3 regions of the Microbacterium sp. PM5 genome follow, and region 1 is predicted to be linked to each of the others. Evidence: predicted binding sites of a transcription regulator. Region 1 holds the regulator's gene; each other region holds the start of a gene.

Region 1 (9,998 bases):
CGACGGTCGTGTGGCCCGCCGCCTGGGCCTGCGTCTCGGCGACCTGGGGGCAGAGCACGATGTCGCCGAGCAGACCCGGCGGCGTGGGCTGCTCCTGCGTTCCCGGTCGCAACTCGTCCATGGGGAAGCTGAGCACATCGGTGGGACCCGGTTCGTCCATCCACTGCACGTGCAGGGCCTCCATCGCGCCCTCGTCGACGAGGAGGATCGCGACATCGGCATCCGGACTGACGTGCAGCTCGGCGAGGTTGTTCTCGGTCAGACGCAGCAGCACGGTCTCGTCGATCTCGACGCCGGACTCATTGGTGATCTCGATGGTCATGAGCGTCCTCGCTGTGTTCCGTGGGGGCCTTGGTGTCCCCGGTTGTCCCGGGGCGGCAGGTGGTCTCTCGGTCCGCTGGAGCGCGGGATGCCGCTGCGCCGCTCGGCGCGGTTGGCGAACTCGGCGGCCTCGTCGCGCTCTCGCCGCGCGGCGAGACGCTGCTCGTCGTACACGCTGTACGCGTCGACGATCCGGCCGACGAGGCTGTGGCGCACCACGTCCTCACTCGTCAGCATCGCGAAGTGGATGTCGTCGATGTCCTTCAGCACGCGGGTGACCAGCCGCAGCCCCGAGGCTCCTTGCGGCAGGTCGACCTGCGTGATGTCACCGGTCACGACCATGTGGGTGCCGAAGCCCAGACGCGTGAGGAACATCTTCATCTGCTCCGGCGTCGTGTTCTGGGCCTCGTCGAGGACGACGAACGAGTTGTTGAGCGTCCGCCCGCGCATGTACGCCAGCGGAGCGACCTCGATCGTGCCCGACGCCATGAGCTTGGGGACGATCTCGGGGTCCATCATCTCGTTGAGCGCGTCGTAGAGCGGGCGCAGGTACGGGTCGATCTTGTCGGTCAGGGTGCCGGGCAGAAAGCCCAGGCGCTCCCCCGCCTCCACCGCCGGTCGAGTCAGAATGATGCGGTCGACTTCCTTGCGCTGCAGGGCCTGAACGGCCTTCGCCATCGCGAGGTAGGTCTTTCCGGTTCCGGCAGGACCGATGCCGAAGACGATCGTGTTCTCGTCGATCGCGTCGACATACCGCTTCTGACCGAGCGTCTTCGGGCGGATCGTGCGCCCGCGCGAGCTGAGGATCGCCTCGCCGAGCACTTCTGACGGGCGTTCGCCGGTGTCGGCGCGGAGAATACGGTTCGAGGTCTGCACGTCGGAGGGTTCGAGACCTTGACCTGCGCGGGCCATGGCGATCAGCTCGTCGACCAGAGCGCGGGCGCGGGCGACGGAGGCGGGAATGCCGGTCAGTGTGATCTCATTGCCGCGCACGTGCACCTGCACGTCGGGGTGTTCGCGCTCCACGACCCGCAGCAGCCGGTCCTGCGGTCCGAGCAGCTGGACCATCGCCACGCCGTCGGCGAGAATCCGGTCGACGGCGGGTGCGGTCGCGTTCGCGTCGTCGGTGGAATCAGCCACCGAGGCTCCCCTCGTCCAGTCCTCCCGCGAGCACGTGCGCGTGGACGTGGAACACGGTCTGGCCGGCGGCCGGACCGGTGTTGAACACGAGGCGGAAGTCGCCGTCGGCGTGTTCGGCGGCGAGCGTGTTCGCCAGCCCCACCATCTCGCTCATGAGAGCCGGGTCGGATGCGGCGAGCTCGACGACGTCGCGGTAGGCGGCGCTCTTGGGGATCACCAGCAGGTGCACCGGTGCCTGTGGTGCGATGTCGCGGATCGCGAACACGTTCTCGGTCTCGGCAAGGATCTCGGCCGGGATCTCGCCCTCCAGGATGCGCGTGAAGATGGACGGTTCGCTCATACTCCGAGTGTAGTCAGCGCCCATCACCAGCGGCCGAGGCGGGCGTTGACCACGGCGAGGGCAGCCGGTCCCGCGGTGGAGGTGCGCAGCACCGTGTCGCCGAGGCGGACGGCGATGGCTCCGGCATCCGCGAGCGCGTCGAGTTCGTCGGGAGCGATGCCGCCTTCGGGGCCGACGACGAGAACGATCTCCGCGCCGTCGGCCACAGGGACGGCGCTCAAGGCCGTGGCGGCTGTGGGCTCCAGCACGAGAACGCGCGCGTCCGCGGCACGTGCGGCGAGGCCGGCGACGGACACCGGCGCCGACACGCGTGGAACCCACGGGCGGTGCGCCTGCTTGGCGGCTTCGCGGACGATGCTCTGCCAGCGTGCGACGCCCTTGATGGCCTTATCGTCGCTCCAGCGCGATACGCTGCGCGCGCCCTGCCACGGCACGATCTCGTCGACGCCGAGCTCGGTTGCCGCCTGCACCGCGAGCTCGTCGCGGTCGCCTTTCGCAAGCGCCTGAGCGAGCACCAGGCGCGGGCTGGGTGGCGCGGCGACGGTGCGGGCGGTCACCGTCACCGCGACGCGTTTGGGTGCGGATGCCGCGACGACACCGGTGAGCCAGACGCCGGCACCGTCGCCCACCGTCACCTCTTCGCCGACGCGGACGCGACGCACGACCGCCGCATGATGAGCCTCGGCACCGGCGATGATGATCTCGTCGCCCGGAGCGGCGTCGGCGACGGCGGGCCCGTCCGCCGACGGCTCGTCGACGAGGAAGTGCAGAGCCATCTCAGCCGCGGAACCGGTCGCGCAGCTTCGAGAACATGCCCTGGTGGAACTGCGCCAGGCGGGGAGCCGGGGCCTTCGTCCGCTTGGCGAAGTCCTCGATGAGTGCGCGCTCCTTGGCGTCGAGCTTCGTCGGCGTGACGACCTGCACGCCGACCCGCAGGTCGCCGCGGGTGCCGCCGCGCAGGGGCGTGATGCCGCGGCCCTTGATCGTCAGGACGTCACCGGACTGCACTCCGGAGCGCACCTCGAGGTCGACGTCGCCGTCCAGCGAGGAGATCGTGGTGTGCGTGCCGAGGATCGCATCGGGCATCGACACTTCGAGGGTGGCGAGCAGGTCATCGCCCTCCCGGCTGAAGACCTCGTGGGTCGCGACGGTGACCTCGAGGTAGAGATCGCCGTTCGGACCGCCCGCGGGGCCGACCTCCCCGGAGCCCGGCAGCTGCAGGCGGAGTCCGGTCTCGACGCCCCCGGGGATGTCGACCGAGACCGTCCGCCGCGCGCGGACGCGGCCCTGGCCCTGGCAGCTCGCGCACGGGTAAGGGATCGTGGTGCCGTAGCCCTGGCAGGTGGTGCAGGGCTGAGAGGTGACGACGTTGCCGAGGAGGCTGCGCACGGTGCGCTGCACCTGACCGGATCCGTGGCAGATGTCGCAGGTCGCCGGTTGCGTCCCGGGCTGGCAGCACGATCCCTGGCACGTCTCGCACAGCACCGCCGTGTCGACCTCGATGTCACGGTGGGTCCCGAACACGACGTCGCCGAGATCGAGGGTCACCCGTACCAGCGCATCCTGGCCGCGCTCACGGCGCGAGCGCGGCCGGCCGGCGCGCGCTCCGCCGCCGCCGAAGAAGGTCTCGAAGATGTCGCCGAAGCCGCCGAAACCCGCGCCGCCTCCGCCGAAGGGCGAGCTGTCGCCGCCCATGTCGTAGCGCTGGCGCTGCTCCGGGTCGCTGAGGACGTCGTAGGCGTGGGTCACGAGCTTGAAGCGCTCGGACGCGTCCGCTCCCGGGTTGACATCGGGGTGCAGTTCGCGCGCGAGACGCCGATACGCCTTCTTGATCTCGTCGGGGCTCGCATCGCGGGATACGCCCAGGACTTCGTAGTGGTCGGCCACAATCGCCTTTCCTGCCCTTGCGGGCGCGGGTCGGTGTTCGGGAGCGGATCGCTCAGCGGGACGTGTCGTCCTCGTCGAGCAGTCGGCTCAGATAGTGCGCGACGGCGCGGACCGCCGCGAGGTTGGTGGGGTAGTCCATTCGGGTGGGGCCGAGGAGGCCGACGCGCGCGCGTGCACCCGTCGCGTCGTACTCGCTCGTGAGGACCGAGGCTTCCGTGAGCCCGAAGGGCTCGTTCTCCCGGCCGATGCTCACCGCGAGTCCCTGGTCGTCGGCGACCATCTCGCCCATCAGACGCAGCAGGGTGACCTGCTCCTCGATGGCCTCCAGCAGCGGGTAGATGCTCCCGCGGAAGTCGCTCTCGCGCCGCGCGAGTGTCGCGCTCCCGGCCATCACGAGCCGGTCCTGGCGGAAGTCCTCCAGTTCCTCGCCGACGATCCGCGCGACGGTGCGCAGCGCGGCATCGATGCGGGTGCCGTCGGGGGCTGACGCCGAGAGTTCGACGATCGCGGCCGCAGCCTCCGCGACGGGCTTGCCCGTGACCAGCCGCGAGATCGCCGTCTTGACCTGCTGGGCGGCCTCTTCGGTGAGTTCCTCGGCGAGGAAGGCCACGCGCTGGGAGACCCGGCCGGTGTCGGTGACGACGATGACGACGACGCGTGCTCCGCCCAGGTGCACGAACTCGACGTGAGTGACGTTCGCGCGGGCGAATGACGGGTACTGCACGATGGCGACCTGGCCGGTGAGCTGTGTGAGGGCGCGCACGGTGCGCATCAAGAGTTCGTCGAGGTCGCCCGGGTCGGTGAGAAACGACGAGATCGCCGAACGCTGCGCCGTCGAGAGCGGGCGCAGCTCGGCGAGATGGTCGACGAACACGCGATATCCCTTGTCGGTGGGCACGCGTCCGGAGGATGTGTGCGGCGCTGCGATGAGCTCCTCGTCCTCCAGGAGCGCCATGTCGTTGCGGATGGTCGCGGCGGACACGCCGAACTGGTGCCGTTCGACGATCGCCTTGCTGCCGACGGGCTCGTGGGTGTCGACGTAGTCCTGCACGATCGCGCGGAGGACCTGCAGGCCGCGTTCCGAGACCATCGCTCCTCCTTATTGGCACTCAGGGTGATCGAGTGCCAATATTACCGCGATCGTGTGCTCAGGCGGTGAGGGCGCGCACCACGGCATCCGCCAGCAGACGTCCACGGCGAGTGAGGACGACGCGCCCGCGCACGGCGGATGATCCCTCGATGAGCCCATCGGCGATGAGCGCGGCCACCGCGTGGCGGCCCTCGCCGGTCAGCTCGGCCACCGCGATGCCCTCCGCGATGCGCGAGCGCAGCAGGACGTCCTCGAGTCGCCGTGCGGCGGCATCCGGGCGCTCGCGAGCAGCCGCAGGAGAGGTGCCGGCGGCGAGGCGCTGTGCGTATGCCGCGGGGTGCTTGACGTTCCACCATCGCAGTCCGTCGACATGACTGTGCGCCCCCGGCCCGTAGCCCCACCAATCCGTGCCGCGCCAGTATGCGAGGTTGTGGCGAGAGCGGTGGGCGGTGTCCGTCGCCCAGTTCGACACCTCGTACCAGCCGAATCCGTTCGCGGCGAACGTCGCGTCGGCCAGCTCGTACATGTCGGCCTGGAGGTCGTCATCCGGTGCGGCGAGCTCGCCGCGGCGGATCTGGCGCTCGAGCTTGGTGCCCTCCTCGATGATGAGCGCGTACGCGGAGATGTGATCCGGTCGCAGCGCCACGGCTGCCTCGATCGAGCGGCGCCAGTCGTCCAGCGACTCCCCCGGTGCACCGTAGATCAGATCGACGCTCACATCCAGGCCCGCCGCGCGTGCCGCGTGGACCGCGGTCTGCACCGAGGCGGGGTCGTGGGTGCGGTCGAGGGCGGCCAGCACATGCGGCACGGCCGACTGCATGCCGATCGACATGCGGGTCACGCCGGCCTCGGCGAGCTCGTGAGCCATCGCGACGGTCACGGTATCGGGATTGGCCTCGACGGTGACCTCGGCATCGGTCGTCAGCGCGAAGGCCGAGCGGATGCCGTCGAGCATCCGGGCCAGATCCCCCGCCGGCAGCAAGGTGGGTGTGCCGCCACCGAAGAACACCGTGGATGCCGCGCGCAGAGGCCCTTGCTGTGACAGCACGCCCCGTGACAGCTCGATCTCGCGGAGAACCTCGTCGGCGTACGCGTCCTGGCGAGCGCCACGCAGCTCTGTGGCCGTGTAGGTGTTGAAGTCGCAGTAGCCGCAGCGCACGCGGCAGAAGGGCACGTGCACGTACACGCCGAAATCACGGACCGGATCGATCACGATGTCAGACGGCAGCGCGCCGTCGATCGGAGCGGGGTCGCCGAGAGGAAGGGCGGAGCCCATCAGGCCGGCGTCGTGTACAGCGGTGAGAGGGCGCGCAGGTACCCGCGGAAGAGCTCGCGCCGGCGACGCTTCACCAGAGCCGGAACGACGCGGTAGAGCGTGGCGACGGGACGGTCGAAAGCGCGCACCGTGAACCGGACTTCGTCGTTGTCCGCCCAGGTCACGACGAACGATTCCTCGCCGCTGACGACGGAGTCCCCGACGGTTCCGAGAGCAAACCCCACGCGTCGCGGCTCTTCGATCGCGTAGATGACGCGCAGCTCACCGTCCGCGTTCATGCCCTTGACATGTCCCCGCACCCGCACGGTCGTTCCGGCCGCGACGTACGGCGTGCCGTCGGCGTCGAACCGCTGATCGGCGTCCATGCGGCTCGCCACCGTCGGATTGCCGTCGACGTCGTAGCCGACTCCCGTGTACATCGGGCCGGCAGCCGGACGCACGTCCGAGATCTCCAGCCCCGCACCGCGCAGCGCCGTCCACGAGAGCAGCGCGTCGGCCGATGACTCGAAGCGCGCCTGCCCGCTGCCGAGCAGCCAGGAGTCCTCCGCCGGAACGCTGTTCTCGGGCGGATAGCTCATGAGGTCGTGCGCCTGCGTGGCGCCGACGGCGGCATAGTCGACCGTGTCGTCCTGAAAGCTTCCGCGACGCATGATGTCCAGCCTAACCGGGGCGTCCTGCCTACTTCTTGTCCTTGCCCTCGACGTCGCCGGAGAGCGCGGCGATGAAGGCTTCCTGGGGCACCTCGACACGACCGACCATCTTCATGCGCTTCTTGCCCTCCTTCTGCTTCTCCAGCAGCTTGCGCTTACGGGTGATGTCGCCGCCGTAGCACTTGGCGAGAACGTCCTTGCGGATGGCTCGGATGTTCTCGCGCGCGATGATGCGTGCGCCGATGGCGGCCTGGATGGGCACCTCGAACTGCTGGCGCGGAATGAGCTTGCGGAGGCGTTCGGTCATCAGAGTGCCGTACGCGTACGCCTTCTCGCGGTGGACGATCGAGCTGAACGCGTCGACCTTCTCACCCTGCAGCAGGATGTCGACCTTGACCAGATCGGCCTCCTGGGATCCGGCGGGCTCGTAATCGAGGCTCGCGTAGCCCTGTGTCTTGGACTTCAGTTGATCGAAGAAGTCGAAGACGATCTCGCCGAGCGGCATGTTGTAGCGCAGCTCGACCCGGTCCTCACTGAGGTATTCCATGCCGAGGAGCGTTCCGCGGCGCTGCTGGCAGAGCTCCATCACCGTGCCCACGTAATCCTTGGGCAACAGGATGCCGACCTTGACGACCGGCTCGGAGACACTCGCGACGCGCCCGTCGGGGTACTCGCTCGGGTTGGTGACCGTGACCGACTCGCCCGTGTCGGTCGTGACCTCGTACGTCACCGAGGGTGCCGTGGTGATGAGGTCGAGGCCGAACTCGCGCGACAGGCGCTCCGTGATGATCTCCAGGTGCAGCAGGCCCAGGAACCCGCAGCGGAATCCGAAGCCCAGGGCGACGGAGGTCTCCGGCTCGTACTGCAGCGAGGCGTCCGACAGCTTCAACTTGTCCAGCGCCTCACGCAGGTCGGCGTAGTCGCTGCCGTCGATCGGGTAGATCCCGCTGAACACCATCGGCTTGGGGTCGGTGTAGCCGGCCAGGGCTTCGCTCGCGGGCTTGCGGTGGTTGGTGATCGTGTCGCCGACCTTCGACTGGCGCACGTCCTTCACGCCGGTGATCAGGTAGCCCACTTCGCCGACGCCGAGGCCCCGGGTCGGAACCGGCTCGGGGCTGGAGACACCGATCTCGAGCAGGTCGTGCGTCGCGCGCGTGGACATCATCTGAATGCGCTCGCGCGGCTCGAGCTTGCCGTCGACCATGCGGACGTACGTCACCACGCCGCGGTAGGCATCGTAGACCGAGTCGAAGATCATGGCGCGCGCCGGGGCCGCGGCGTCCCCGACCGGGGCGGGGATGCGCTCGACGATGCGATCGAGCAGCTCCTCCACCCCCATGCCCGTCTTGCCCGACACCCGCAGCACGTCGGCGGGGTCGCCGCCGATGAGGTTCGCAAGCTCTGCGGCGTACTTCTCGGGATCGGCGGCGGGCAGATCGATCTTGTTGAGAACCGGGATGATCTGGAGGTCGTTCTCCAGCGCCAGGTAGAGGTTCGCAAGGGTCTGCGCTTCGATTCCCTGCGCGGCGTCGACCAGGAGGATGGCGCCTTCGCAGGCGGCGAGCGAGCGCGAGACCTCGTATGTGAAGTCCACGTGGCCGGGTGTGTCGATCATGTTCAGTGCGAAGGTGCCCTCGGCGGTGGCCCAGGGCATGCGGACGGCCTGCGACTTGATGGTGATGCCGCGCTCGCGCTCGATGTCCATGCGATCGAGGTACTGCGCACGCATGTCGCGGTCCGAGACCACACCGGTGATCTGCAGCATGCGGTCGGCCAGCGTGGACTTGCCGTGGTCGATGTGGGCGATGATGCAGAAATTGCGGATCAGCTCTGGAGGGGTCGCAGACGGCTCGAGAGGCTTCAGGGCGCGGGGTGACATGTCCCGTGCAGTCTACCGGCGTCCGCAGGGCGGGCCCCGCGCGACCGCGCGCGGGACTTTAGCCTCTCCCTCACGCGACGCGCCAGGGCTGCGCCGGATGAGAAAGAGTTAACCGCCCTTTCTCTTGCCGCCGCGATCCGCGCCACGGAAGCTCGATCTCACGTTCGATGGGACCGGATGTCGTGCGGCGTTCACTTCGGTGCAACCTTTTCGTCTCACAGCCACCTCATCATCGGCACTCAATCACCGAAGAGGACCGCCGTGTATGCGGCTGTCCGCTGTTGCATGCGAAACCAGGGAGAACACGTGTCAGATCCGACACGGGACGCCACGCGTCCCACCGCCGAGAGGCGGAACAGGCGCGCGATCGTCGCCACCATCACCGCCGGAGCCCTCGCCCTCAGCGGCGCGGGATTCGCGACCATTCCGGCTCAGGCGGCCGTCTCGCCGAACGCCGCCGTGCTGATCAACGAGGTGTACGGCGGGGGCGGCAACTCCGGCGCCACCTACACCCACGACTTCGTCGAGCTCGTGAACGTCTCGTCGGCGCCGGTCAGCCTCGACGGCTGGACGCTGCAGTACGCCGCAGCAGGCGGCGACAAGAAGTTCTCGGCGCAGGCGCTGAGCGGCACCATCCCCGCCGGACGCACGTTCCTCGTCCAGGAGGCAAAGGGGCAGGCGGGGACGACTCCCCTTCCCACGCCGGATGCCGTCGGCTCGCTCGCCCTCAGCGGCACGGCCGGCAAGGTCGCGCTCGTCTCGAGCTCCACCGTCGTCACCTCACCCGGCGACGCCGACGTCGTCGACTACGTCGCCTGGGGTTCATCCGCGACCCCCGCAGCCGGCTCGCCCGCTCCCGGCACCGAGAACTCGACGAGCATCTCGCGCGACGCGTCGCACACCAACACCGCCGTCAACAGCGCGGACTTCGCCGTGGGCGCCCCCACTCCGCAGAACTCCGGTGCGGGCACGGAGCCGACGCCCGCGCCGACCGGCACCGCGTCTCCCTCTCCCGAGCCCACGACGACGTCCACCCCGACGCCGCAGCCGACCTCGACGGGAACCCCCGGGACCGAGACGATCACACCGATCGCGGCGATCCAAGGCTCCGGCGACAGCACCCCGCTGAACGGCCAGACCGTCACGACCGAAGGCGTCGTCACCGCTCAGTATGCGACCGGCGGCTACAACGGCTACGTCATCCAGACGCCCGGGACCGGCGGCGCGATCGATCTGAGCGCCCACACGGCATCCGACGCTATCTTCGTCTACGCGAAGACCCCGGCCGTCGCCAACGAGGTCGCGCTCGGAGACACTGTCCGCGTCACCGGTAAGGCATCCGAGTTCAACGGCCTCACCCAGCTCGCGGTCGACACGGGCGCGGCTCGCAAGATCGATGCGGCTGCGGCCCCGAA
Region 2 (9,998 bases), 710 kb from region 1:
CGATGATGCCCGCGGCGAACATGTCGACGTACTCGCCGGTCGCGGCGTTCAGGCCCTGGCCGACGGGGAGCTCCGACACCTTGTTGGCGACGACGCCCGGCTCGAGGCCGGCGTTGAGCGCGATCTGCTTCAGGGGCGCCTCGATGGCGACCTTGACGATGTTCGCACCCGTGGCCTCGTCACCGGTGAGCTCGAGCTTGGCGAACGCGTTCTTGCCGGCCTGGATGAGGGCCACGCCACCACCGGGGACGATGCCTTCCTCGACGGCCGCCTTGGCGTTGCGGACGGCATCCTCGATGCGGTGCTTGCGCTCCTTGAGCTCGACCTCGGTGGCCGCGCCCGCCTTGATGACGGCGACGCCGCCGGCGAGCTTGGCGAGACGCTCCTGGAGCTTCTCGCGGTCGTAGTCGCTGTCGGTGTTCTCGATCTCGCGCTTGATCTGCGTCACGCGACCCTCGATCTGCGCCGACTCACCGGCGCCCTCGACGATCGTGGTCTCGTCCTTGGTGACGATGACCTTGCGGGCCTTGCCGAGCAGGTCGGTGGTGGCGTTCTCGAGCTTGAGACCGACCTCCTCCGTGATGACCTGGCCGCCGGTGAGGATCGCGATGTCCTGCAGCTGGGCCTTGCGACGGTCGCCGAAGCCGGGAGCCTTGACGGCCACCGACTTGAAGATGCCGCGGATCTTGTTGAGCACGAGGGTCGCGAGAGCCTCACCCTCGACGTCCTCGGCGATGATGACGAGCTCCTTGCCCTCCTGGATCACCTTGTCGACGATCGGCAGCAGGTCCTTGATGTTGGAGATCTTCTGGTTCGCGATGAGGATGTACGGGTCCTCGAAGACGGCCTCCTGGCGCTCCGGGTCCGTGACGAAGTAGGGGTTGATGTAGCCCTTGTCGAAGCGCATGCCCTCGGTGAGCTCGAGCTCGGTGCCGAACGTGTTCGACTCCTCGACGGTGACGACGCCTTCCTTGCCGACCTTGTCGATCGCCTCGGCGATGAGCTCGCCGATCTCGGGGTCTGCGGCGGAGATGGATGCCGTGGCGGCGATCTCCTCCTTGGTCTCGACCTCCTTGGCGGACGCGAGCAGCTCGTCGGAGAGCGCCTTGACGGCCTTCTCGATGCCCTTCTTCAGGGAGATGGGGTCGGCGCCGGCTGCGACGTTGCGCAGACCTTCGCGCACGAGGGCCTGGGCGAGGACGGTGGCCGTCGTGGTGCCGTCACCGGCGACGTCGTCCGTCTTCTTGGCGACCTCCTTGACGAGCTCCGCGCCGATCTTCTCGTACGGGTCGTCGAGCTCGATCTCCTTGGCGATCGAGACACCGTCGTTCGTGATCGTGGGGGCGCCCCACTTCTTCTCGAGCACGACGTTGCGACCGCGCGGGCCCAGGGTCACCTTGACGGCGTCGGCCAGGATGTTCAGGCCACGCTCGAGGCCACGGCGGGCCTCCTCGTCGAAAGCGATGATCTTTGCCATAAGTGTGTCGTCCCTCCCGGACGTGAGGATGAGTCTTTAGCACTCGCGATGATTGAGTGCTAACTCATTCTGGCACTCTGGCATGACGAGTGCAAGCCGCGCCGAGCGGGCGCGATGGGAGGGCCGGACGGCGTCAGGCGACGACGCGGACCGACTCGGCCTGGGGGCCCTTCTGACCGGCTCCGACGGTGAACTCGACCGTCTGCCCCTCCTCCAGGACGCGGAATCCCGACATGTCGATGTTGGAGTAGTGGACGAACACGTCCTGGCCGTCGGTCACGGTGATGAAGCCGAAACCCTTCTCGGCGTTGAACCACTTGACGGTGCCTTGGGCCATGCGAATCTCCTGATGCTGCGGTGGGACGTCGCAATGCTAACCAGCGCGAGAGCGGCGAAATCGCCGTTCCGGCAACTGTTGACACGGGCGCATCGAACTGTTCACACGCGCGAAACACGCTCGGCGCTCATGACCACGCTCGTGATCACCGGGCGGTGGGGTCAGCCGGCCGGAGTGGCTCCGGCATCCGTGCGATCCGCGCCGATGACGACGACGAGGAGCTTGCTGCCGTCGCCACCCGCAAGAGAGGCGTAGGCGTCGCTGAGGGTCACCGCCGCGCCGCCGATCACCTGGGCGAGGCCGCGCGCCGCCCCTTCTTCGGCGGGGTCGGAGTAGAAGACCGTCGTGGTCGGGAAGTCCTTGGAGCTGGCGTCGCCGGCGGTGACTCTGTCGGACGCCCATCCGGCCGCGACGATGGTCTGCGCGAGGGAGCCGGCCAGACCCGACTGCGTCGTCGCATTGAGGACCGTCACCGCGTAGGACGTGTCGATGCCCGGCTCGGCGGTCGCGATGGTCGTCGGCGTGGCGCTCGGCGTGGGAAAGAGGGTGACGCGGCCAGTGGCGATCAGCGTGCCGAAGATGCCGACCGCGACCAGAACGACGATCGCGATGATCGACCACAGCACCACGACTCCGCCTCGCAGACGCGGATTCTCGGCGCGGTGAGCACCGATGCGCCCTCCCTCGAGGGCGAGATCATCGAAGCGGTCTTTCTGCGGGGGCGTACTCGGCACCCCAGAATGCTATCGGCCTGTTCCCGTGCGGACGGCGGGAACGGCCGCGCGTCCCTCGCGCTCGCTCTCGCGCGCGTCGCGGAGCCGGCGCAGACGGTGCACCAGCATGGCGTCGTGCGCCGCGGCATCCGGTTGATCGATGATGCGGGCGAGCAGCTGGTAGTACCGGGCCGGCGCCAGGTCGAGTTCGGCGCGGATGGCCTCCTCCTTCACGGCGTCGTGTGCGATCCACCGCGACTCGAAGTCGAGGAGGAGACGATCGCGGTCGGAGAGGGGCACGTCCTCACGCTAACCCCGTCAGCCGCACCCGCCGGGATGCCACTCCAGCCATCGCCCAAGAGGATCGGCACGGCCGAGGACGATGCCGTCTCGTGCGAGCGCGAAGCCCTCCGCCGCACACGTCGCCGGCGCGCCACCGCGCCAGCCCTCGTGGAGAGCGGGGGCATCGAGGGTGATCCATCGTCCTGCGGCGGATGCCGCCTCGATCAACGCGTGTCGCGCATGCCATCCGAGATGGGCCAGGACACCCGGCGTCTGAACGACGAGTGTCGTCTCCCGCGGCGCCGCCGCGGCCGCGCGGGCGAGCTGTTCGACGCCGTCTCCCGCGAACATGAGGGGCGGGTCCGCCGCCGCGATGCGCAGCGCGGAACGCACCCGATCCGCGCGTCCGGTCTCGCCCGGCCAGACGAGAGCCGTCAACCACGCCTCGGTGGCGGGGTCGGCCGGATCCAGTGGCGCGAGATCGATGCCCGCCCGCCAGACGATCTCCGGATGCCGCAACGGGGGCACGTGCTGACCGCGCAGCTCGCTCTCGAGCACGACCGACGACGCCCCGTCGGGGGGATCGAGCACGATCTCGCCGGCGACGCCTCGATACCGGTACGAGTAGCGGTCGGGGTAGAGGCACAGTCCCGCGCTCGCTCCGACCTCGAGCAGCGCGATCGGCCCGTCGATGCCCGCAAGCGCGGGCAGCAGGGCGGCGCACCGGAGGGGTTCGTTGGTCTGCAGAGAGCGCGCCCCGCATTCCGCGACCAGCTCGTCGCCGTGGGCGAGCACCCATTGCCGCCACTCGCGGTACCCGCCTTCGCCGGATCCGAGCATCCGAGCGGCGGCGAAGACGAGCGGGGGCTGACGATGAGAAGGCGCGATCCGACCGAGCACCTCCTGCGCCTCGGCATCCGCCGCGACTCCGGCGGCCCACTCGCCGTACAGCGCGGAACGTCCGGGAGCCTCCTCGCGGGCGAACCGGCCATAGCGGGCCGACACCGATTCTGGGAGGGAACTCATGGGTGACATTCTCGCGGGCCGAGCCGACCGCGGCCTGCGTCGGGTTGAATGGTGGGTGGAGTAAGGAGCCAGACATGACCTACCGCGTGACCAAGACCGACGACGAGTGGCGTTCGGAACTCACCGCCGAACAGTACGCGGTGCTCCGCCAGGCGGGTACCGAGCGCGCCTGGACCGGCGAGCTGCTCGACGAGAGCCGCGCCGGTCTCTACACGTGCGCCGCCTGCGGCGCCGAACTGTTCCAGAGTGGAACGAAGTTCGACTCGCACTGCGGGTGGCCGAGCTTCTACGAGTCGGTGCGCCCCGAGGCCGTCGAGCTGATCGAAGACCGCAGCCACGGCATGGTCCGCACCGAGGTGCGCTGCGCGAACTGCGGCTCGCATCTCGGACATGTCTTCCCCGACGGCTTCGGCACGCCCACCGGCGACCGGTACTGCATGAACTCGCTGTCACTGTCGTTCACCCCGGCCCCGGAGGCGGACGCGTCGTGATCGAGACGGTCACGGATTATCCCGCACTGGCGGCGGTGCGAAACCGTCGCTCCTGGTCGAAGGTGACGGATGCCGCGCCCGCCCGCGCCGAGCTTCTCACCCTGATCGCGGCAGCGGGGCGGGTCGCTGACCACTCCTCGCTGCGACCGTGGCGTGTGATCGAGCTGCGCGGAGATGACCGGGCGACGCTCGGCGCCGCGATCGCCAAGGCCGAGGGCGACGACAAGCCGTCGACGAAGCCTCTGCGCGCCCCGCTGCTCCTCGCCGTGGTCGCCAGCTACCGCAAGAGCGAGAAGGTTCCGCGCTGGGAGCAGGAGGCGGTTGCCTCGGGCGTCGCCCATGTGCTCAGCCTCCTGCTGGATGAGGCGGGCTGGGGCGTCATCTGGCGCACCGGTCATTACACGCGAGCCAAGGCGGTCGCCAAGGCGCACGGACTCACGAAGGACGAGGAACTGCTCGGCTGGCTGTATGTCGGCGGCAAGCCCAGCGGCGCACGTCCCGGCCGGCGCAAGAGCGTCGATCCGCGCGCACATCTGAGCCGCATGCCCGCCTCCGCGAAGGCGGCGGACAAGGACGGCGGGGCGACGACGACCGGCGCGAAGAAAGACAAGAAGAAGAGCTGACGGGCCCTGGCGGCCGATCAGTGTCGCTGTCGCCGCCAGGGGGCGAGGGCGACGATGACCGAGCTTGCGGCCACCACGACCATCAACAGTTCGGTTCCCCAGCCGGGCCCGGCATCGGCGGGCCACACGGCATCGAGGGCGAATGCAGTGGCGAGCTGGCCGACCACGACGCCGAGGCCGAGCAGCAGAACGCCGGTGTGGGCGACGAGCGCCGCCGACAGGAAGATGTAGATCACTCCGACCACGCCGCCGAGGTAGAGCCACGCCTCGGTCGGCAGTGCGCGGGGCGCGCCGACGACGGCGACGTGAACGATGGCCGCGATGGCGAGGACCACCGTTCCACCGAAGAAATTGACGAAGGTCGCGGTCAACGGCGTCCCGACGCGCTGGCGCAGCCGCCCGTTTGTCGCCTGCTGCCACGCGATGCCGACACCGGCCAGAAAGGGCAGCACCAGCATCCACAAGGGCACGCGCTCCACCACGCCGCCCTGCAACGAGATACCGACGGCGATGAGGGCCAGCGCGCCGCCCGCGATGCGTGGCATGGTGACCGCGACGACGCCCGCCGGGCCGTAGCCGACGCGGTCGAGCACCAGGCCGTTCAGTGTCTGTCCGGCCACGACCCCGACAGTGAACAGGGAAACGCCGATCACGGCGACGGCGAGGCCTTGCGTTGCGACGGTGAGCGCTCCGGCGAGGCCGCCTGCCAGCATCCACCACGGGATCGTGCGCGCCCGGATGCCGGCGACCAGAGCGCCGAAACCTCGGCGGCCCGTCGGCAGCAGCGCCGACACCACAGCCAGCACCAGGAGGCCCGACCCGAAGGAGATGACCGCGGCGACGAGCCCGTCACCGATGCGCAGACCGAGTTGCCCGTTGATGCGGGCTTGGAGCGCCGTCAGCACGCCGACCAGCACGGCACCACCGAGAGCCACACCGGCGGGAAGCCGGGGCGTCGTCGGTGCGGTCACGACTCCTCAGCCTAGCCGGGCGCGTGGGAGAGGAGCCGATCGGTCAGTCGTAGCCCAGAATGCAGATCGCTTCGGTGACGGTGTCGGGTTCGGTACGCGGCTCGTGCTCGTCCACGGAATCGAATCTAGGGGTGCGAGCCGGCGGATGCCGAGCGCATCGCCGTGGATAACGCGATGGACACGCGATGGACGCAGCGGACTCGCTACGATCACCGCATGGCCTTTCGCGACCTCCCCGCCCCCGAGCGCCGACTCGTCATCTGGCAGTTCGTCGGCGTCGGCACTCTGATGATCGGCGTGGGCGTGCTCGTCTGGGCAGCCGTCGCCTACTATCAGTCGGTCAGCCTCGGCTGAATCGAGTTCGCGCACCCGGTGCGCTCAGGCAACGCTGAGGGGCCTCGCTATCGCATCGCACGGCGGGCGATCACCATCGCCGCTACGAAGCCGACGATCGCCTACTCGAGAACCTTCTGCGCCTCTTTGCGTACCCACGTGCGGTCATCCCGGAGAAGTCCGCCGAGCACCGAAGCGGGCAACCGCACCTTTCGCTTCCGGAGCGCCGACACGGCGTGCCCATTGACGTCACGATCCGCCAACAACCCCAACAAGACCTGATTCGCCTCCGGATGCTTCGACTTGGCGAACCCGAGCACAACCATCTCTCGTCCCCGCCTATACCGCACATCCGTCGCCAGATCGACCAGCTCGTCGAAGTACGCATCGTCCCAAATGATCTCCAGAGCGCTCCCTGTAGCCCACCGTGCTCCCAGGTTGGTTGGGTCAGATGCGCGCCGGAAGAACCGAATGAGCGCCGGAATAGCGACCGGCTTCGCCCATGGCACACTCAGTGCGCGGACGATCTCCTCTGCTTCGCGATCATCCGTCTCTCGTTCCAGAGCATCCACCAACACGGGGATGGCGCTCACGTATCGGATGCCAGAACGTCGCAAATCAGCCAACGACGAGGATGCGTAGCCGAGGGTCGCGAGCTGCGAGAGGATCGACTCTTCGCTGGATGGGTGAACGACATTCATGGCGGCGTGAACCGATCGATCGTGCCGAGAAATCGACTCCTGCAGGGCCGGAACTCCCGGCCTACCCGACGCGAGCATCGGGCGGGATCGGGAGACATCGTGAAAGCCCGACGGGCACGAAGCTCGAGTTCCAATCGGCGATCCGACCGTCCGCCTCCTTTGGCGACACCTCTGTGTAGTCAGGCGGCGCAGCCGTGAGCCCTGGGACCCTGCCGAGGAAGAAGTCGGCGTCCGACGCCTCGAAGGAGAGAGATGCCCCGGGCGCCGGCCACATATCGAGCTCGAATCGCACCATCCCGGCGCGACGATGGGTGGTGGAACTCCCGACCGGCCAGGCCGACAGCCCACCGCTTCGCGCTGGGCTCGACCATGAAAGCTCTCGAACACGCCGTGCCACAAGCACACCTGTGTTCGCATCCCGGACCTGCAACGACGGGCGCATCTCGAAAAGGAGCCCGGCAACACCCGTCACGGCATCGAACCGGACGGACAAGAGCTGTGCTTCCTGTAGGGCACCTTCCTGAGCGAAGGGATCGGCCTCGGCGGCCGGCAATCCCGCTAGATCAACGCCGTGAGGGCGTAGCACGTCTGCAAGAGGAATCACTGCCAGAAACTAGCCGATCGTTCCGTCGGCGTCCACCGTGCCGAGATCCGAGAGGCCGGCCGCTTCCCAGCGTGCAATCGATGCCGCGGTCGTGGGGCCTTCGCCGGCAAGAACGACATGGAAGGGAACAGCCGGGCGGTCCCACCATTCCCCCAAGGCGATCGGTGTTCCCCACTCCAGCGCAGCGTGCTCGAGCGATGACACCAGCCACTTCAGAGACGCCGGCGACTCATCCGCCAGCACTTGATCCGGCTCAGTCAGGAGAACGACGAGCCCAACGTCACGAGAGAACTCGTCCGCTTCACTGATGCACTCGTCGAACGCATCCCTGTTCTCTCCGAAGTAGGTGGGGAACTGCAGAGCAGCCGCGAACTCGTCGAATACGCCCGCCGCGTCCCTCATCTTCCGCCCGCGCACAACGCGCACCGCAACTCCCAGCCCCGTGCTCCACTTCCACCGGGCCGTGGCGATCTCGTTTCGTCTCCCGGCAAGCAGCACAAAGGCGCTCCCCATCCCCGCCCGCAGAGGTTCCACAAGGCTTGTCACTCCATGGCCCCTCGAATAGTCACGAACGTCGAGTAATGGACGTCGGTCCAGTATGCCGACCCGTCTGACTACGTCACAAGACGCCCCCAGCTGGCGCACCGACCTCCGGAACTCCTCTGCGCGGCGTCAGTAGAGTCGGATCATGAGGGCGAACATCATCGGCGGGGTTCTGCTCGTACTCCTGGGCCTCATGCTGACGTTCCTCAGCTTGCCCTATGCCGCGCAGGGCTTCATGGGGTTTGCAGGAGTAGCGAGCGGTGTGGTTGTCGCCCTCTCCTCCATCAAGCCGTTCCTGGCTGCTCGAGCGATCCACGCGCATCGAGCACCGTAAGCGGTCACTTCCTTCAGGGGCACGCAGCCTCGCATCTCGCGGGAAACGACCATATGACGGGGGTGAGACGGGCGGCATCTACCGATACTGCTCAGGCACGCGGTGCAGACGGTCGGGCACTGCGAGATCGTCATCGACGATCCTGGGTTTGAACAGAGGCGCACCGGCGGCGAGCCACCGATCGCGGAAGCGAAGCGAGCTGGAGGGCGTTGAGTCCTCGTATCCATGTTCAACACGGCAGCAAGGACAAATATCCCAGGATGGGTCTTCTCCGCTCGTTCCCCACGGAAGGTCCGGCGGCTGGTAGCCGCAGATTCGACCATAGAGTTCCGGTTCATGGCGCATTGACGTCGTCCAGATTGCTCGAATGCAGAGTACGGACCTGACGTGTCCCAGCGGAGCCAACCGGGTACGCCTCCAGAACCTTCTGCGCCTCTCTGCGCACCCACGTGCGGTCATCGTGGAGCAGTCCGTCGAGCACAGAAGCGGGCAACCGCACCTTTCGCTTCCGAAGCGCCGACACGGCATGCCCATTGACGTCACGATCAGACAACAACCGCAGCAACACCTGATTCGCTTCCGGACGCTTGGACTTGGCGAACCCGAACACGATCATCTCTCGTCCCCGCCCATACCGCACATCCATAGCCAGATCGACCAACTCATCGAAAGCCGCGTCATCCCAGGACGTCTCCAGCGCGTTACCTGCGGCCCAACGAACACCCATATTTGACGGCACATCAGCTCGACGGAAAAACTGAATGAGCGCGCGGGTCGCCGTCGGTCGCGCCCACGGAACGCTCAGCGCACGGACGATCTCCATCGCGACACGGTCATCATCTGATCCTTCGAGCGCCTGTACAAGCACGGGGATCGCGCTGACGTACCGGAGCCCAGACCGACGCAGGTTTGCCAGCGAGTCGAAGTGGTATCCACGGCGGGCGAGCTCTTCCAGCACCACCTCTTGACCTCCTGGCGCGGTCATACTCTGCCCGTCTCGTAGAAGAGCCTGCCGTCAGCCTCCTGGGTTTGCAGATAATCGGCGACTCGGGAAGCGACCCTCTGATTCTCCGCGTCGATCGCGATCAGCTTGGGGGTCCCCCGCTCCACCGCTCCTCCAAGACCCATCACACGGTCCTGGACCTCGGCCTGCGTCTCGGCTGAGAGGTCAGAGAAGAGCACGCGGAAGACGTAACGCCCCGAATGCTCCGTCACGCGACGGACGCTGAAAGCTCCTTCCGACGTCGTCTCGGTTTCGACAACGTCTCCGAGCGCGACGTCGTAGAGGAAGAACGGTATGCAGCAGACCTCGAATGTCGATTCGGTCAGCTGCCGGCACCACAGCTGCTCATGTCGGTCCTGCTCCGGCAACGGCGCGACGACGATGAAGTTGGCACGCTCTCGCCAGATGGGCTCGTGGTGCGCCGTGTACTGCCTGGGTGTTCGATTCACTGTGGGCCTCCACGCCGCACGTCCCGAGAGCCGTCTCTCGGCGATGCCGGATAGCGATCCGCGCCCTCACGGCGTTGCAGGGCAGACAGATCCTCCGCTCCTTCTCGGATG
Region 3 (9,998 bases), 1.5 Mb from region 1:
GTGTCTCGGCATCCTCGGCATCGGACGCAGCGGTCAGCTCGGCGGCGCTGTCGGAGCGGACGACGAGGGCCGAGCGGCGAACACCGTCGCGAGCGAGCGTTCCGGTCCAGACCACGAGCTCGATCGTCGACCCGTCGACGCTGATCCACTGCGCCTCCGCATCCGCGGGGATCTGTGCCCGGTCGAAGGCCGGTCCGAGTTTGATGCCCGCGGGCATCCGCTGCGCCAGCGCGAAGACCCATTCCAGCGGCGGCGACCAGTCGCCCGCGGCGACCCGCACCGTTTCGGTATGGCCGGCCGTGCGTCGGGCCGGATCGAGCCACACCGCCTCGACGCCGTCGAGGGCGACCTCCTCGGCGCGGGCATGGCGCACGGTCGCGGACTCGCCGAACGGGGCGAGGTTGTACGCGGCCAGGGCGGCCGTGGTCTCGTCGGCGTCGACCGCGAGCACGTCGAGGCCGATCCCGGCGAACGCGAGCGCATCCCCGCCGATGCCGCAGCCGAGGTCGGCGACGCGGTGCACTCCGGCGTCGCGGAACCGGCCCGCGTGGCGGGCGCCCACCGACAGCCGTGTGGCCTGTTCGAGACCCGCCCGCGTGAACAGCATGCGGTCGGCGAACGCCCCGAACTTCGCGCGCGCCCGCGTCCGCAGCCGCGCCTGGCCGACGGCGGCCGAGACGAGCTCGGGCGACAGCCCCTGCGCCCGCAGCCGTGACACGGTGCGCGCCACCTCGTCGGCGGAGTCGATGGCACCGAGCTCATCGGCCAGCCGCAGCCCCTCGGGGGTGAGCAGGGCGGTGAGCTCGGCGCGTTCCATCCCGCCAGCCTATGCGGGGCTGCTCAGCACCCGCTCACCTTCGTCCAGCGCGATGCCGACGTCTGCTGCAGACTCGTCACGGTCGCATCCCCCTGCCCCAGGTAGTCCAGGCTGCCCACCGCGTAATACGGGTTGTAGGGATTGACGCCGTAGCTGGTCGCCCGGCCCGCGGCCTTGTGGGCGGCATTGGTCGCGCTCACGCACGTCGCGCCCGGTGCGGTCGGCGTCGGGCTGGGGCTCGCGGTCGGCGTGGCCGTCGGCGTCGGCGTGGGCGTCGGCGTCGGACTCGGTGTCGCCGCGCGGTCGACCCGCCGGTTGTGCGCGAAGAAGAAGCCGGTCACGTACGCGGGGTAGTCGATGCTGTTGGTCGAGACGTACGAGCCGCCCGGCCCGCCGCCGGCCGGCCAGTTGTGACCGAGGCCGGTGTTCTGGATGAGCGAGACGCGCGGACCCGCGGCATCCGCGTACATCGTGCCCGACCCCGCCGTGTTGGTGCCGGCCAGCCCCGCCATCGAGAACGTCGACGACGACCCGGCGCCGTAGATGCCGGCCATGATCTGCGCGTTGAGAGTGTTGTAGCCCGTCGCGACCGTGGTGTCATTCGATCCGTAGATCACCGAGGTGAGCTGGCTCGAGAACGATGCGGATGCCGAGCCGGCGAAGGTGCGGCACGTGGCCGTGCCCTGAGCCTGCGAGACGGCGACGCTGCCGATCTGTCCCGACGTCGTGCCGACGGTCGGTCCGGCATTGATGCCGATGCCGGCGAACACGTCGGGGGCGAGGCACCCCATCACCATGGTCTCGCCGCCGCCGGAGGACAGGCCCGAGAGGTACACCTGCGCCGGGTCGATGCCGAGCGCCGCGCGGCCGGTGAGCGCCGACACCAGCGCCAACAGGTTGTCGTCATGGCGGGCGGGTGCGGTGCGCGAATGGTTGCCGTCGTAGTAGTCCCAGCATCCGAGCACCACACCCCCGCCCGGGGCGTCGGGAAGGGCGACGACCATGCCGTACTGCTCCGCCGTCGCGGCCCAGTTGCCGGCGGTCTGCAGGGTCGACGCCGTCTGCACGCACCCGTGCAGGCTGATCATCAGCGCGCGGCCGTTGCCCAGGGTCGCGGCGCTCGCCGGCGTGTAGAGCCGCACGCTCATGCCCGCGATCGACTCGGTCGTCCACGACCCCGTCGCCGCCGCAGCGGGGCTCGTGGCCGGTGCGGCCAGGAGGGCGCCGACAGCCAGGGCCGCCGCCGTCAGGGCCGCGGCCAGCGCGCGTCGCCGCCGATGAGCGGGGTGATCCGTCGTGAGGTCGGGGGTGGTCATCGGTCGACTCCGATCCCGCTCCCGCCATCGTCCGGGCACCGTTGCCCGGTCGTCCCGGTCGTGGGAGCGCAGGTCCGATGGTAAGTGAAACATGATTCATGTAACAGGGGGGTGACGGTCTCGCAGAGTTGGCACTCGCGTTGCACGAGTGCCAGCCGCGCTCTAGACTTCTGTTAGCACTCCACCCCTGTGGGTGCTAACGAGTCTTGAAGCATCACGCCCAGCAAGAAAGAGGTAGACCGTGTCGGTTTCCATCAAGCCGCTCGAGGACCGCATCGTCATCAAGCAGGTCGAGGCTGAGCAGGTCACGTCCAGTGGCCTCGTCATCCCTGACACCGCCAAGGAGAAGCCCCAGGAGGGCGAGGTCGTGGCCGTGGGCCCCGGCCGCATCGACGACAACGGCAACCGCGTGCCGCTCGACGTCGCCGTCGGTGACCGCGTCATCTACAGCAAGTACGGCGGCACCGAGGTGAAGTTCGGCGGCGACGAGTTCCTCGTCCTGTCGGCCCGCGACGTTCTGGCGGTCGTCGTCCGCTGACGATCGCACACGACGATGGCCCCCGGGGTAGCCCGGGGGCCATCGTCGTTAACGCGGATTGGCGGAGGAACGACGACCAACGGCAGGATGCCTCGGCATCCGTCGGTCCGAACATGTCACGACCGTCGTAGGCTTTCTCTCATGACACCCGCCGAGACCGCACGTGAAGAGCGGCGCGGGGGGATCTCCGCCTTCGCGGCGTACTTCCTCTGGGGATTCATGCCCCTCTACTTCCTGCTGCTGGCGCCCATCGGGCCGTGGGAGATCGTCGTCTGGCGCATTCTCTTCTCCCTCGCGTTCTGCGCGATCCTGCTGACGCTCACCCGCACGTGGGGCAAGCTCATCGCGATCCTGCGCGATCGACGGCTCGTGTTCTGGACGATCATCGCGGGCCTGCTGATCTATGTGAACTGGCAGGTGTTCCTGATCGGCATCCTCACCGGGCACGTCATCGAGGGGAGCCTCGGGTACTTCATCAACCCGATCGTGACCGTGCTGCTGGGCGTGATCGTGCTGAAGGAGCGTCTGCGGCTGGCGCAGTGGATCGCGATCGGGTTCGCGGGACTGGCCGTGATCGTCATCATCGTCGCCTACGGATCGTTCCCGTGGATCGCGCTGACCCTGGCGGCGAGCTTCGGCACCTACGGTCTCGTGAAGAAGCAGATCGGTCCTCGGGTCGATGCGATCAGCGGCCTCACCCTGGAATCTCTCTGGCTCACCCCGATCGCCCTCATCCAGCTGGTCGTGGTCGCCGCCACCACCGGCCTCGTCTTCGGCACCCAGGGCGCCGGGCACACCGTTCTCGTCACCCTTGCCGGCGTCGTCACCGCTGTTCCGCTGCTGCTGTTCGCTGCGGGTGCGCGACGGGCGCCGCTCACCGTGATCGGCTTGCTGCAGTTCGTGGCCCCCATCCTGCAGTTCATCACCGGCGCGTGGATCCTGCACGAGCCGATGCCGCTCGAACGCTGGATCGGGTTCGCGCTGGTGTGGGTCGCGCTGGTCGTGCTGAGCGTCGATTCCGTGGTGTCGTCGCGGCGGGCCCGAAACGTCTCGGACGTCGCCGATCTGGTCTGAGAACGTCTCGACGACGTGAGCGGCGCCCGCGCGACGTTCATAACGATTGCGTCGCGGTGCTTCTCTTCGATGCGTGCGCGAAACATCCTGGTGACACAGCAGGTTTAGCGTTCAAGCCAGACCGCGGAGCCCGTGCGCCGCGCGATGTCATCGAAGAAAGGGAAGAACCCATGGTTCATCGCAACAAGGCGCTCATCGCCGCGTTTGCGCTCGCGGGCGCCGCGTCGCTCGCCCTCGCAGGGTGCTCCAGCTCGGGCGGAGGCGGCACCACGTCGGCTCCCACGGCAACCTCGACGGGGTCGGCGGACCCTGCCGCCGCCTGCACGCCCGGCACGCCCTCGACCGGACCGTTCACTCTCGCGACGATCCTGCCGCAGACCGGTTCGCTGGCCTACCTCAACCCGCCCGCCGAGGCCGGCTACGGCCTCGCCGTCGAAGACATCGACGCCGCCGGCGGCGTGCTCGGCCAGCCGATCAAGGTCGGCCCGATCACCGACTCCGGCGCCTCGTCGGACCTGTCGGTCTCCACCGCCTCGGCTGCGCAGATCGCCTCCTCCGACGCGCAGGTCGTGCTCGGTGCCGAGTCCTCGAGCGTCAGCCTCAACTTCGTCGACACCATCGTCTCGAAGTGCAAGGTGCAGATCTCGCCCGCGAACACCGCGACCGAGCTCTCCGGTTACTCCAGCTACTACTTCCGCACCGCTCCGCCGGACACGGTGCAGGGCTCGGCGCTGGGCAACCTCGTCATCGGTGACGGCGTCCAGAAGGTCGCGTTCATCGTCTTCAACGACGCGTACGGCACCGGCCTGCGCGATGTCGTCGAAGACACCGTCACCAAGGCGGGCGGCGAAGTCGTCTACGGCGCCAAGGGCAAGGGCCAGGAGTTCGCTCCCGGTCAGAAGACCTTCTCCTCCGAGGTGTCGGCGGCTCTGGCGGCCAAGCCCGACGCGATCGTGATCCTCGCCTTCGACGAGACCAAGCAGATCGTCCCCGAGCTGAAGGCTCAGGGCTGGGATCTGTCGAAGACGTACCTCGTCGACGGCAACACGGCCGACTACAGCAAGGACTTCGAGGCGGGCACGCTCACCGGCGCCCAGGGCACCATTCCCGGCGCCCAGCCCGACCCCGAGTTCAAGCAGCGCCTCGTGGACTTCTACAAGAAGAGCGCGAACGCCGACCTGAAGGACTTCTCGTACGCTCCCGAGTCCTACGACGCCATCGTGCTCGCGGCACTGGCCGCCGAGAAGGGCAAGGGCACCGACGGTCCGACGATCCAGGCGAACCTCGCCGCGGTCTCGGGCACCACCAACGGTGAGAAGTGCTCCGACTACGCCTCGTGCCTCGCGCTCATCAAGAGCGGCAAGGACATCACCTACACGGGTAAGGCGGGCATTGGTCCGTTCAACTCCCAGAACGACCCGTCGAGCGCCTACATCGGCATCTACAAGTTCGACGCGAACAACACTCCCGTCTTCCAGAAGTCCATCCAGGGCTCCGTGAACTGACACCTGCGCACGACAGAAGGGGCGGATGCCGCGGCATCCGCCCCTTCTTCGTGTCTCGGCGCGCAGCCGGCGGGTGAATATGCCCGCCGCGGCATCCGTTCTCCCGTCGCCAGCGCCGTCAACAGATGCGGACGCGGTCAACGGACGCGGATGCCGTGCCGTTCGGCGTCCGCATCCGTTGCGCATCTCCGCATCGAAAGCCGCGCGCATGCAGAAGGGGCCTCGCCGAGACGGCGAGGCCCCTTCTGTCCCTGAGCGGTCAGTCCGAGTGCGACGCCTCGACATCCGCGGCGAGCGTGCCGAGGTACAGCTCGATGACCTTCGGGTCCTTCGCGAGTTCGCGTCCCGCGCCCTCGTAGGCATTGCGGCCCTGGTCGAGGACGTACGCGCGGTCGCAGATCTGCAGGCAGCGACGGGCGTTCTGCTCCACCATGATGATGGTCACACCGGTCTTGTTGATCTCCCGCGTGCGGATGAACGTCTCGTCCTGGCGAACGGGGGACAGGCCCGCGCTGGGCTCGTCCAGCAGGAGCACCTTCGGCTTCATCATGAGGGCGCGCGCCATGGCGACCGACTGGCGCTCGCCGCCGGAGAGCGATCCGGCGCGCTGCTTGCGACGCTCGCCCAGCACGGGAAAGAGCTCCCAGATCTCGGCGACGCGGCTCTGGAACTCCTTGGGTCGCAAGAACATGCCCATCTGCATGTTCTCCTCGATCGTCAGGGAGGGGAAGACGTTGTTCGTCTGGGGAACGAAGCCGATCCCCGCCTGCACCAGCTGGTTGGCCTTCTGGTTGGTGATGTCCTCGCCCTCCAGCGTCACGGCGCCGGAGCGGACGTTGACGAGGCCGAAGAGGGCCTTCAGCAGCGTCGACTTGCCGGCGCCGTTGGGGCCGATGATTCCGACGAGCTCACCCGGAAACGCCTCTAGGGTGCAGTCGTTGAGGATGTTGACGCCCGGCAGGTAGCCGGCGACGAGGCTGTCGGCCTTGACGACCGGCGTCGCCGTCGGTGCCTCGGGCGCAGCCGCGGCGGATGGCATGCTCATTTGTGGTCGTCCTCCTGCTCGGCCTCGGCTTCGACCTCGGCCTCGATCTGGGTGATGAGGCCCGTGTTCACGGCGGCATCGTCGCCGAGATCGGTGTCGTGATACGCGCCCAAGTAGGCGTCGATCACGGCCGGGTTCTTCATGACGCGCTCCGGATCGCCCTCGGCGACGACCTCGCCCTGGGCCATGACGACCACCCAGTCGGAGATGTGGCGCACCATGTGCATGTCGTGCTCGACGAACAGCACGGTCGTGCCGTCGTTGCGCAGCGCCTGGATGTGCTCGAGCAGGCTCTGCGTGAGCGCGGGGTTGACGCCGGCCATGGGCTCGTCGAGCATGATCATCTTCGGATCGCTCATCAGGGCCCGAGCCATCTCGAGAAGCTTCTTCTGCCCGCCGGAGAGGCTTCCGGCCATGTCGTCGCGCTTGGTGTCGAGCTTGAAGCGCTGCAGCAGCTCCTCGGCTTTGGCGATGTTCGCCTTCTCGGCGCCGCCCCACAGCGGCTTGACGAGGCCGACCGCCAGGTTCTCACCGGGGTTGTCCTTCGCGCCGATCAGCATGTTGTCGAGCACCGTCATGCGCGACAGTGCCTTCGTCAGCTGGAACGTGCGCACCATGCCGGCACGGGCCACCTTGGATGCCGCGGTGTTGCCGAGCGTGCGTCCGTCGAACGACCACTTGGCAGCCTCGGCCGGCGAAGGCCCCCCGAAGAGCTTCTTCGCCGACGACGGCTTGTCGAAGCCGGTGATGAGGTTGAAGAACGTGGTCTTGCCGGCGCCGTTCGGGCCGATCAGCGCCGTGATCGCGCCGCGCTGCACCTCGAGGTGGTCGACGTCGACGGCCGTCATCCCGCCGAAGCGTCGCACGATGTTGTCGACCACGAGGATGGGATCGGGCTTGGCCGAGCCGGGCGTCTCCGCGACGTTCAGCAGCGTGGAGCGGATGGCCTGTGTGATTGCGCCGGGCTCCTGCGAGACCGGAACGGCGCGGTCGGCGGTCTGGTCAGGCATTGAAGCTCAACTCCTTCTTATTGCCGAGGATGCCCTGTGGTCGGAAGATCACCAGCAGCATGAGAGCGATGCCGATCAGCACCCACGACAGCCACTGCGTCTGCTGCGTGTTGAGGATCGACGCCGGGATGTACTCGCCGGCGATCTGCACGATCGCGATGCGCACGACGAAGAAGATGATCGATCCGAGCAGCGGGCCGAAGATCGTGGCGGCGCCGCCCAGCAGCATGATCGTCCACAGGTTGAACGTGAGCGGGCGGCCGAAGCCGTCGGGCTGCACGGAGGCCGGCAGCACCACCAGGATGCCGGCGATGCCGCCGAGCACCCCGCCGATGATGAGCGCCTGCATCTTGTAGGAGTACGAGCTCTTGCCGAGGCTGCGTACGGCGTCCTCGTCCTCGCGGATGCCCTTGAGCACGCGACCCCACGGGCTGCGCATGGCCAGCCAGGTGAACAGCAGGGCGATGGCGACGAGGGTCCACGCGACCAGGCGCGTCCACCAGTCGTTGCCCGACCCCGGGTCGGTGTTGGGGTAGGAGAACCACAGGATCTGCGTGGTGCCCGGAGGCAGGATCGACAGGCTCGTGAACGCCCCGCGGTATTCGGGTCCGACGAGGCCCGTCGACCCGCCGGTCACGTCGGCGAGAGCGGACAGGCGTCCGACCATGCGCACGATCTCGGCCGCACAGATCGTGACGATCGCGAGGTAGTCGCCGCGCAGTCGCAGGGTCGGGATGCCGAGCACGAAGGCGAAGACGACACACGCCACGATCGCGACGAGAACCCCCAACCAGAAGCCGCCGCCGTTGATGACGGTGATCGCGAACCCGTAGGCGCCGAGGAGCATGAAGCCCGCCTGCCCCATGTTCATGAGCCCCGTGTATCCGAAGTGGATGTTGAGGCCGATCGCCGCGATGACGTACGCGGCGGTGATCGGCGCGATCGCGGTCTCGGTGAGCTGCTGCAGCAGCGTGATCCAGAAGTCCATGGCCCTCTCCTTAGCCGACTCGCTCGGCGCGGCCGAAGATGCCCTGCGGCCGGAACAGCAGGATGACGATGAGCAGTGCGAGCGCCGTGGCGTACTTCAGATCGCCCGGCAGCCAGATGTTCGTGAGTTCGACGATGAGGCCGATGACCATCGCACCGGCGAACGCGCCGAACGCGGTGCCGAGCCCGCCGAGGGTGACGGCTGCGAACAGCAGCAGCAGCAGTTGTCCGCCGGTCTCCCAGCCGATGCCGTTGAGGACGAGGCCGAGCAGCACGCCGGCCAAGCCCGCGAGGCCCGAGGCGAGGATCCACACGCCACGGATCACCTTGTCGACGTCGATGCCGGATGCCGAGGCCAGCGCCGGGTTGTCGGAGACCGCGCGCGTGGCGCGACCGAAGCGCGTGTACATCAGGCCGAGCCCGACCGCCGCGATGGCGACGATCGCGATTCCCATCGCGACGTACGACTGGATGGTCAGGGTGACGCCGAGGATCGTCACCGTCGCCGGGTTCGACTTGTCGATGCGCACCGTTCCCGCGCCGATCCACAGCTGCACGACGTACTGCAGGGCGATCGACAGGCCGATCGACACGATCATCATCTGGGTCAGGCTCAGCCGGCGCCGCCGCAACGGCTTCCACAGCGCGGCATCCTGCACCCATCCCAGCGCCGCCATCACGACGACGGCGAGGCCGCCGCCGAGCCAGAGGTTGCCGGTGAGGGAGGTGAGGAACCAGGCGAGCACACCGCCGATGGTGACGAGCTCGCCGTGGGCGAAGTTGCTGAGGCCGGTGGTGCCGAAGATGAGCGACAGCCCCAGCGAGGCGAGTGCCAGAAGCAGGCCCAGGCGGATGCCCTGCACCGCTTGCTGCCAGAACCGCGGCCAGTCGAACGCGCTCGCGCTGGCGGCGGCGCCGTCCGGGCTGTCGGAGAGCTTGAAGATCGCCGAGACGTCGGAGTGCAGCGTCACGCTGACCTCGCGCGAGTCGGCGCCGTCGAGGTACTGGCCCTGGACAAGAGTCGCGGCATCCACCTTCACCGTGTAGGTGCCGTCCTTCGTGACGGCGAACACCCACCGTCCGGCGCTGTCGGTCGTCGTGGTCGGGCTGGCGCCGACGCCGGGGCCGGAGATCGTCAGTCCCACACCCACCGCGGGTGAGCCGTCGCTCTGGCGGATCGTGCCCTGCACGCACGCCGTGGACGCATCGGCGGAGCACGATGCCGCAGCGGCTGCAGCGGGCTGTGCCGGCAGCAGCACCGCCAGCAGCGTGATCGCGGCGAACAGAAGGGAGACGAGGAGGGCGACTCGTCGTCGCGGATGGACCCCGAGTCTCGCTGAGGACACGAGCATGGCACTCCACTCTGAAATCGACGGCGGCCATCCGGACGGTCGCTCGTTGGTGGGTCGAGGCTACGACCCGGATGTGTCGCGCGTGTTTCGCACAAGAACGTCGTCGCTCCGTCGTTGGAGCTTCGTCGGGGTGCGCATCGTCGCGTGGAGAAACGCTCCCTCAGATGCCGCCCCGCGTCAAGAGGCGAAACGTTCACGTGAACGTATCGAGATGTCCGGGGCGAGCCGCGCGCCGGACGGGCCGGGAGTATCCGCGGAATGCGCGGAGGTCGCCGCGACTTACAATCGGTACACCCGCCTTTCGCGCGCGCGATACACACGCGACCCGCGCGCGCCGCACATGCCAGACACAGG

The links. Region 1 encodes HrcA, which represses chaperone genes, less so after heat shock. Its sites were predicted from a motif close to TTNGCACTCGNNNNNNNCGAGTGCNAA; they were not measured.
Region 2: the regulator HrcA is predicted to act here: its motif matches at 1,514-1,540, upstream of groL (chaperonin GroEL).
Region 3: the regulator HrcA is predicted to act here: its motif matches at 2,262-2,288, upstream of groES (co-chaperone GroES).

The regions. Positions count from the first base shown of each region.
Region 1 is NZ_CP022162.1:982,756-992,753, reverse strand. Features, by position in the region: gene ybeY (rRNA maturation RNase YbeY) at 1-322, opposite strand, end outside; gene CEP17_RS04940 (PhoH family protein) at 319-1,389, opposite strand; gene CEP17_RS04935 (HIT domain-containing protein) at 1,454-1,801, opposite strand; gene CEP17_RS04930 (16S rRNA (uracil(1498)-N(3))-methyltransferase) at 1,825-2,577, opposite strand; gene dnaJ (molecular chaperone DnaJ) at 2,579-3,688, opposite strand; gene hrcA (heat-inducible transcriptional repressor HrcA) at 3,741-4,778, opposite strand; gene hemW (radical SAM family heme chaperone HemW) at 4,837-6,054, opposite strand; gene CEP17_RS04910 (DUF1990 family protein) at 6,054-6,704, opposite strand; gene lepA (translation elongation factor 4) at 6,733-8,583, opposite strand; gene CEP17_RS04900 (ExeM/NucH family extracellular endonuclease) at 8,890-9,998, shown strand, end outside.
Region 2 is NZ_CP022162.1:274,172-284,169, reverse strand. Features, by position in the region: gene groL (chaperonin GroEL) at 1-1,477, opposite strand, end outside; gene CEP17_RS01370 (cold-shock protein) at 1,611-1,814, opposite strand; gene CEP17_RS01365 (LytR C-terminal domain-containing protein) at 1,976-2,548, opposite strand; gene CEP17_RS01360 (DUF3263 domain-containing protein) at 2,558-2,827, opposite strand; gene CEP17_RS01355 (DUF2332 domain-containing protein) at 2,846-3,835, opposite strand; gene msrB (peptide-methionine (R)-S-oxide reductase MsrB) at 3,910-4,326, shown strand; gene CEP17_RS01345 (nitroreductase family protein) at 4,323-4,949, shown strand; gene CEP17_RS01340 (DMT family transporter) at 4,967-5,920, opposite strand; gene CEP17_RS01335 (hypothetical protein) at 6,137-6,274, shown strand; gene CEP17_RS01330 (hypothetical protein) at 6,376-6,846, opposite strand; gene CEP17_RS01325 (barstar family protein) at 7,568-8,104, opposite strand; gene CEP17_RS01320 (hypothetical protein) at 8,247-8,435, shown strand; gene CEP17_RS15035 (hypothetical protein) at 8,770-9,396, opposite strand; gene CEP17_RS01310 (DUF4265 domain-containing protein) at 9,417-9,887, opposite strand.
Region 3 is NZ_CP022162.1:2,631,228-2,641,225, forward strand. Features, by position in the region: gene CEP17_RS12535 (class I SAM-dependent methyltransferase) at 1-817, opposite strand, end outside; gene CEP17_RS12540 (PHB depolymerase family esterase) at 841-2,133, opposite strand; gene groES (co-chaperone GroES) at 2,375-2,671, shown strand; gene rarD (EamA family transporter RarD) at 2,813-3,745, shown strand; gene CEP17_RS12555 (ABC transporter substrate-binding protein) at 3,916-5,250, shown strand; gene CEP17_RS12560 (ABC transporter ATP-binding protein) at 5,510-6,295, opposite strand; gene CEP17_RS12565 (ABC transporter ATP-binding protein) at 6,292-7,305, opposite strand; gene CEP17_RS12570 (branched-chain amino acid ABC transporter permease) at 7,298-8,293, opposite strand; gene CEP17_RS12575 (branched-chain amino acid ABC transporter permease) at 8,304-9,644, opposite strand.